One region of the Bacillus sp. V33-4 genome, then DNA from elsewhere that is predicted to be linked to it. Evidence: riboswitches for the same ligand, from Rfam matches in the RefSeq annotation. Region 1 holds a riboswitch; the other holds the start of a gene.
What was found. Region 1 has a riboswitch for lysine ahead of CVD23_RS10130 (amino acid permease). Riboswitches for the same ligand answer to the same signal wherever they lie in the genome.
Positions count from the first base shown of each region.

Region 2: linked by a shared signal. The riboswitch ahead of CVD23_RS15300 (aspartate kinase) and the one ahead of CVD23_RS10130 (amino acid permease) in region 1 are both predicted to bind lysine.

Region 1 covers NZ_PGVC01000024.1:167,391-171,456, reverse strand. The annotation lists gene CVD23_RS10140 (LLM class flavin-dependent oxidoreductase) at 1-645, shown strand, start outside; gene CVD23_RS10135 (YpzG family protein) at 716-868, opposite strand; lysine riboswitch at 1,139-1,320, shown strand; gene CVD23_RS10130 (amino acid permease) at 1,419-2,816, shown strand; gene CVD23_RS10125 (ammonium transporter) at 3,096-4,066, shown strand, end outside.
Region 2 covers NZ_PGVC01000042.1:22,025-26,090, forward strand. The annotation lists gene uvrC (excinuclease ABC subunit UvrC) at 1-577, shown strand, start outside; lysine riboswitch at 648-823, shown strand; gene CVD23_RS15300 (aspartate kinase) at 1,055-2,284, shown strand; gene CVD23_RS15305 (YslB family protein) at 2,391-2,843, opposite strand; gene CVD23_RS15310 (succinate dehydrogenase cytochrome b558 subunit) at 3,308-3,916, shown strand; gene sdhA (succinate dehydrogenase flavoprotein subunit) at 3,975-4,066, shown strand, end outside.

The DNA of each region.
Region 1 (4,066 bases):
TTAGCGCTGACAGATGGGTTAAGAAAAAGTATGAATGACTTCCCGCAACAGGTCAAAGACCTGCAAGGATTTTTAAACAACAGCTTGCCTGATGCTCACCAATTTCACGATGTTCATGCCTTCCCAACAACAGAATCGCTTCCGCAAATGTGGCTTTTGGGAGTAACACACCGGGGTGCGCGGGTTGCGGCTGAAAACGGCACAGCGTTTACTTATGGCCATTTCATTACTCCTGTTAACGGGCAAAGAGCGATGGACCAATATCGAAATGACTTTCAACCATCTCAATATTTAACGGTACCAACAGCAAATGTCTGTGTTTTTGTCGTTTGCGCCTCGACAGAAGAAAAAGCTGAGGAGATGGCACTGAGCCAGGATATGTGGCTGCTGGCGGTGGGAAATCAGACAGATACAAGTATCCCTTCGATCGAAGAAGTGAAAAGCATGAACTTAACAAATGAGGAACGATTAAAAGTAAAAGAAAACCGCAAGAGAATGATTATTGGTACACCTGAGAAAGTAAGAGATGAACTTCTCCGTTTAAGTGAATTTTACCGGACAGATGAATTTATGATCATAACCAATGTTTATGATTTTCAAGATAAAATTTACTCCTATCATTTATTGGCAGAGATGTTCCATTAGGAGTATCCCGACTAATATAAAAAGAAAGAAGACCGAAGAAGTCTTCTTTCTTTTCAGTTCAGAAATATCCTTACCACCTGTGAGCCTTTGCGTTACTTCTTAGTATAATGGTCATTTGCGACATCTGAGTGTGTCCATTTACTTGCGAACTCGCGCGCTTACGTCTCGTCCAATTATGGTGAAACTGTTGAGAATGTGGATCCAAGTGATCTTTATAGCTCATTTTGAATCACCTCATAATAGGATAGAATATGCTAAAACACGTGATAACGTGATATTCGCGAATATCATTAACAGTATTTGAATACATTGAATAAAAAATACATCCTGCGCGCAAACCAAAGTTTTTATTTTTTTGGCCGACGAGCAAAATACCCGAACAGACTAATAATAACAACTAATCTGAATTCTAGCGGGATTGTTGACAGATGGTTGCGTTGTTGCTATTCTCAATACTAGCAATTTCATATGAACAAAATCCTCATCGCTATCTCGGTGAGGTAGAGGTTGCGGCAATTAAGAGTAGCTTTTTCTGAGGTCTGTTGGGATCTGAGACGAAGAGTGAAAGGAATTGCTGCCGAAGTATGGATGGACCCACACAGCCGTTCACGCTGGGACTGCATCGAATAGGTGCAGGACTGTCGCAGATTTATTCTGGGGAGAGCTATGAACGAGATAGGATGCGGGTTTTTTTATATTCACAGAAACGCGCGGGTACACTATACCTACGCGTTTTTTATTGTTTAAATACTAGATTCCTTGGGGGTTTTTGCATGAATGAAAAAAATTGGGGACTTTGGCTGCTGACAGCTTTAGTCGTTGGAAATATGGTAGGTTCGGGGATTTTTATGCTTCCAAGTACACTGGCGCAAATTGCCAGCCCTATGGGAGTTACGATTGCCTGGATCATAACAGGTTTCGGAGTTCTGATGATCGCACTGGTCTTTGGGAAATTATCAATTCGCCGTCCTGATTTAACGGCAGGTCCGCAAAGCTATGCGCGTGCTCTGTTCCAATCCGAAAGTAAAGGGAAATTAGCCGGATTTAGCATGGTCTGGGGATACTGGGTCGCAAACTGGATCAGTAATGTTGCGATCATCACGAGCTTAGCCGGATATTTGTCAACCTTCTTCCCGGTAATGGGCAGCTCTGCTGTTCTCTTTACTATCGGGGGCCAGCCAATTGAAGCAGGAAGATTGGTTACATTCATCGTTTGTACGATTTTGCTATGGGGAACTCATTATATCGTAATAACAAACCTCAATGCTGCCGGAAAATTAAATTTCGTTGCAACAGTTTCAAAGGTTATCGGATTTTTACTATTCATTGTTGCTGCCTTGTTTGCTTTCCAGTCCTCCAACTTGGGTGAGTTCTATACAACAGTAGTCGATGCTGAGGGGCAAACGCACAATCTTGCCAGCCAAATCAATTTAGTCATGATTTCAACGCTATGGGCATTTGTTGGCATTGAATCGGCTGTTATTTTATCCGGGCGCGCCAAATCGCAGCGGGATGTCAGCCGGGCAACCGTCATTGGATTATTCATTGCGCTCATTATTTACATGGGAATTACGATGCTCATCATGGGTATTTTACCTCAGGAAGTATTAAGAGCCTCTGATAAACCTTTTGTTGACGCCCTGTCCGCTATGGTTGGCGACAACGGTGGGACGATTATGGGAGTGCTCGCAGTCATTTCATTATTTGGCGCAACAATCGGCTGGGTATTGCTAAGCTCAGAAGTTCCATATCAAGCGGCAAAATCGGGCATTTTCCCGGCTTATTTTGCGAAAGTAAATAAAAATGGAAGTCCTGTTCGTGCCCTTACGGTTACAAATGCAATGTCACAGATCTTTATCTTTTCGACGATTTCCGGGACGATCAGTGAGGCCTATACCTTTTTAACAACATCGGCAACACTTGCTTATTTAATTCCTTATCTTGTCTCAGCCATTTTCTTCTTGAAGCTGACGATTAAAGGAGAAACATATGATCTCATCAAAGGACCGCGTGTTCTTGATGGCATCATTGCGGCATTGGCGTTGGTCTATTCGCTATATGTGATCAGATCGGGAACTGCGGATCTGCAAACATTTTCTTTAGGAATTGGGCTGTTCCTGGCCGGATTTATCATTTATCCGATTGTCAACCGCAAGAAGTCAAATAACTAACAAACAATATGAGAACAAAGCTGACTTGGGATTCAATCCTTTACAAGTCAGCTTTGTTTTTTTATTTTCTCCTTAACACCTCCGAAAAACCGTCTGCAGATGATTTTATCTTAATGAATCAATTATTAATGTTATATTTTATTACATTAAACAATCAGAAACTTTAAAATTTTCATTGACAGATCATTCAAATCGGTTAAAATAAGAAATAATAAATCAATGTTATATTTTCTAACATGAAATGTTATGAAAAATACATTGAAAAAAGGAGGAAAATGTATGGACACCATCTTTTTGATGAACAGCTTGTGGGTAATGGTAGGAGCAGTTTTAGTCATTTTGATGATCGGTGGATTTATTCTGCTTGAAGCCGGCTCGACTCGAATGAAAAATGCGGGTCATATCGCAGGAAAAACGATCTTTACGTTTGGGCTTGCCTCACTTGTGTTTTGGGCAGTAGGATTTGGCTTTATTTTTGGTGATAATGCGAACTTTTTCGTTGGTCTTTCCCACTTTTTTTATTCCGGTTATGAAATTGAAGGCATCAATCTTTCTTCATCGGTTTTCTTCCTATTTCAATTGGCTTTTGCAGGAATCGCGATTACCATCGCGCTCGGAGGCTTTGCGGAGCGCGCTAAATTATCGGTCTACTTAGTCTTCACTATTCTGTTTTCCGCGCTCGTCTACCCGGTGGTTGCCCACTGGATTTGGGGCGGAGGCTGGTTGGCGGAACATGGTAAACAGGATTTCGCCGGATCCACCGTGGTGCATTTGACTGGTGCAATGGCTGCCCTGGCTGCGACACTACTGCTTAAACCAAGAATCGGCAAGTATAATAAAGATGGTTCGGCCAATAACATTTACGGGCATAACCAAGTATATACTTCCTTAGGGGTATTGATTTTATGGATTGGCTGGTTTGGATTTAATGCGGGCAGTACGGTTTCTGTAGATGGTGGATTTTTCGGTTTCGTTGCGTTGAATACAAATCTAGCCGCCGGAGCCGGTGCTGTTGCCGCTTTGTTAATCTCATGGGTCGTAATGGGTAAATCGGATGTAACGACATTGCTGAACGGAGCACTTGCCGGGTTGGTCGCAATCACCGCATCATGTGCTTTTGTCGACACATGGGCAGCGGTTGTGATCGGGTTTGTCGCAGGAATGCTAGTGTTCTATAGTGCAAGATTTTTTGAAAAGAGAAAAATTGATGATCCGATTTATGCCTTATCCGTTCACGGCGCAGCTGGAGT
Region 2 (4,066 bases), on a different contig from region 1:
TGTTTTTATTGACGGAAAGGCGGAAAAGAGAGAATACCGAAAGTATAAAATAAAAACAGTCAAAGGGCCTGATGACTATGAATCCATGCGAGAAGTAGTCAGGAGACGATATTCGAGAGTGTTGAAGGAAGAACTTCCTTTGCCTGATTTGATCATTATTGACGGTGGCAAGGGCCATATAGAAGCCGTCAGAGATGTGCTGGAAAATGAGCTCGGCCTCGATATACCGATTTCCGGTCTTGTTAAGGATGACAAACACCGGACTTCCCAGCTCCTGTTCGGAACTCCGCTTCAGGTCATTTCGCTTGAAAGGAACAGCCAGGAATTTTACTTGCTGCAGCGTATCCAAGACGAGGTCCATCGCTTTGCGATTACCTTTCATCGTCAAATTCGCGGAAAAGGGCTTTTTCAGTCCTTGCTTGATGACATCCCGGGAATTGGTGACAAGCGGAAAAAAGGCTTGCTGAAGCATTTTGGATCTGTGAAAAAAATGCGCGAAGCATCGCTGGAAGAATTGGTTGCTACCGGACTCCCCGCGAATGTAGCAGCAGATTTGTTCGAAAAATTGCAGGAATGACATTGTCAGCTTGGCTGCATCTATGCTATAATAAATCAAACTTTTATATCACATCACTTTAGAGCGTTAAAGTGAAGGTAGAGGTGCAAATTTCATCAGTAAAAGCTTGGAGAAGATTGAGCTTCCATGAAAAGCTTTGAAAGGGAAATTTGCCGAAGTGAAGAAATGCTCATTCGTTTCTTTGCTGGTCCTGAATTGAAAAAATGCAGGATTGTCAAGACATGGTCTTGGAGAGCTATCTCACTGTGCATGCGTATTTTTACGGAAACAAGCCTGAAACTGCTTGTTCCGATTATTGATTACGTCCGTCACAGCAATGGGATAGTTATCTCATTGCTTTTTTTGTTGCTTAATTTCGTCTGGCGAAATACGGAAAATCTGATGCAATGGAGCTGGATAGGCTCTTTAAAAAAGCGTGATAGTCCCGATAAGAGATCGGATAACAACTAATGAATTAACGAGAAAGAAGGGGAAACAGTGGGATTAATTGTTCAAAAATTTGGGGGAACCTCGGTTGGCAGTGTAGAACGGATTTTGAACGCAGCAGAAAGGGTTATTGAAGAAAAACAAAGGGGTAATGATGTTGTTGTCGTCGTTTCGGCAATGGGAAAAACGACCGATGAACTCGTCGGTCTTGCCAAACAAATTTCCGCGCAGCCAAATAAGCGTGAAATGGATATGCTGCTGACAACCGGGGAGCAGATTACGATTTCCCTGTTATCAATGGCTTTAAATGAAAAAGGCCATGAAGCAGTGTCTTTTACGGGCTGGCAGGCAGGAATTTCCACGGAGCACATTCATGGAAACGCGCGCATCCTTGATGTTAAAAAGGAAAGGATCCAGGAACAGCTTAAGAACGGGAATATTGTCATTGTCGCTGGATTTCAAGGAGTAACCGAAGCAGGCGAAATTACGACGCTTGGCCGGGGCGGATCGGATACGACCGCTGTTGCTCTGGCAGCTGCATTGCATGCTGATAAATGCGATATATACACAGATGTGACAGGAGTTTTCACAACAGATCCACGCTATGTAAAGGAGGCCCGCAAGCTTTTTTCCGTCTCCTATGACGAAATGCTTGAGCTGGCTAATTTAGGTGCCGGTGTGCTTCATCCACGCGCAGTCGAATTTGCAAAAAATTACCACGTCCCGCTGGAAGTGCGATCCAGCATTGAACGTGAAGCAGGAACAATCATCGAGGAGGAAGTATCAATGGAACAAAATTTAGTTGTACGCGGGGTGGCGTTTGAAGATGAAATTACCAGAATGACGGTGTTTGGGCTGCCTAATTCTTTGACAAGCCTGGCAACCATTTTCTCAACACTGGCGAAACACCGCATCAACGTGGATATCATTATCCAAAGCACGACATCAGCCGATACAACAAACCTGTCTTTTTCAATTAAAAGTGAAGATTTCCATGAGGCTTTGCAGGTGCTTGCAAATAACAAGACTGTGCTGAATTACGAGAGAATCGAATCAGAAGCAGGCCTTGCCAAGGTGTCAATTGTCGGTTCAGGAATGATTTCAAACCCGGGTGTGGCTGCTGAGATGTTTGAGGTGCTTGCGGCAAGCGGCATTCAAATTAAAATGGTCAGTACTTCAGAAATAAAAGTTTCGGCAGTAGTAGAGGAACAACAAATGCTGAAGGCGACCGAAGCTTTGCATCAGGCATTTGAGCTTTCAGGGACTAAGGTCCAGCTGTAAGGGGGAAGTGTGAGCCGTCCGCATCAACAATAAAAAAGCTTTCAAAGGGCAGGCACCTTTAAAAGCTTTTTTATTCGGCGGAAACGAATAACTAACTGAAGTGATGTTATCTAGCAATGGAATCTTTAATATCCCATTTAACGGTAAAATGGACTTTTGCCCCTTTTTTACGCGGATGTACAAATGCCTCTGCAACAGCGTTCTTTTGCATCTCAATCTGCTGGGCCAGGAAGCCGGCTTCCAGCTGGAAATGTCCGCTATCTTTCATTTTTAATTTCTTTGAAATCCGCTCGTTGTACAGATCGGCTTCCAGTTCATGTCTTGTTTCTTTTTCAATCGTAAGGATGCCCCAATCAGCCTGTTTAAAAAAGGCGCCGATGTCGGCAAAATTCTTTAACGGGTATTTACGGGCTAAACGCTTACCCGCCCAGTATAAAATTTCTGGTGCATCGCTGCCAAGCAATTCGGTTAGCAGCGTTTCCCGAATCAGTTCGTAGCCGAATTCAGTTACAGTTGGAAGATCTTCTTCCGTTTGTTCTGTTGCTGAGATAATACTCAATGCGCTTCCCCTCTTTCTATAAATATATTATATACAATTCCCGCTGAATGTAAGCTAAATTTTATAGAAAAAGACTGTGCGAGTAACAAGAAAATATTGTTATTTTAATATATTCGTTACCATACCTCTAAACAACAAATTGCAAACTTCTAAAAAAACTATTTTGCAAGTGATTTCCCTGTTTTAATACCATTTAATTGAATTTTTTATTACTGCATAACATGTGGTCAAGCTGATTTTGACTGTTCTGGAATAATATCAATATATTTTAAAAATTTTATTTATATAGACATTTTTGTGTATCCGTTTTCTTGACGCTCTATGTTGATGGGAGTAAAATGAACATGTCACATAATTGTAAAAAAATGAACCTAATATTTTACAATGTTGATAGGGTGCAGTCCGGCAAAAGGGGATTGTCGAAAAACCTGAGCGTCACTTTTAAAAAATAGGGGGGTAAGTTCATGGCAGGTAATCGGGAGTTTGTTTACCGGAGATTGCATTCATTACTGGGAGTGATTCCGGTCGGGTTATTTCTAATCCAGCACTTGACAGTGAATCATTTTGCGACCGGGGGAGAAGAGTCCTTCAATAACGCAGCACATTTTATGGAAAGTCTACCATTCAGGATTTTCCTTGAAGTCTTTTTAATTTACTTGCCGCTGCTGTTTCACGCAATTTATGGACTTTATATTGCTTTTACTGCAAATAATAATGTCAGCAGGTTCGGTTATTTCCGTAATTGGATGTTTATGCTCCAGCGGGTTTCAGGTGTCATTACGCTGATTTTTGTGGCGTGGCACGTCTGGGAAACACGTGTTGCTGCTGCCTTCGGGGCCCAAGTTAATTATGAGATGATGGAGAATATCCTCGCGAATCCATTAATGTTCTGGTTTTATGTGGCCGGAGTAATTTCGACCGTATTCCATTTTGCTAACGGCCTTTGGTCGTTCTTTGTCAGCTGGGGAATTACCGTAAGTCCGCGTTCTCAAAGAATTTCTACATATGTAACGCTTGGAGTGTTCATTGCGCTTTCAATCATTGGAATTCGCGCGCTGACCGCCTTTGTTTAAACAAATGCAAGAACGATAGATTAATATGGACGGACTACTGATTGGGGAGTGAGTCACGATGAGTAAAGGGAAAGTGATCATAGTAGGCGGCGGTTTAGCCGGCTTAATGGCAGCCATTAAGGTTGCGGAAGCGGGGACGCCGGTAGAGTT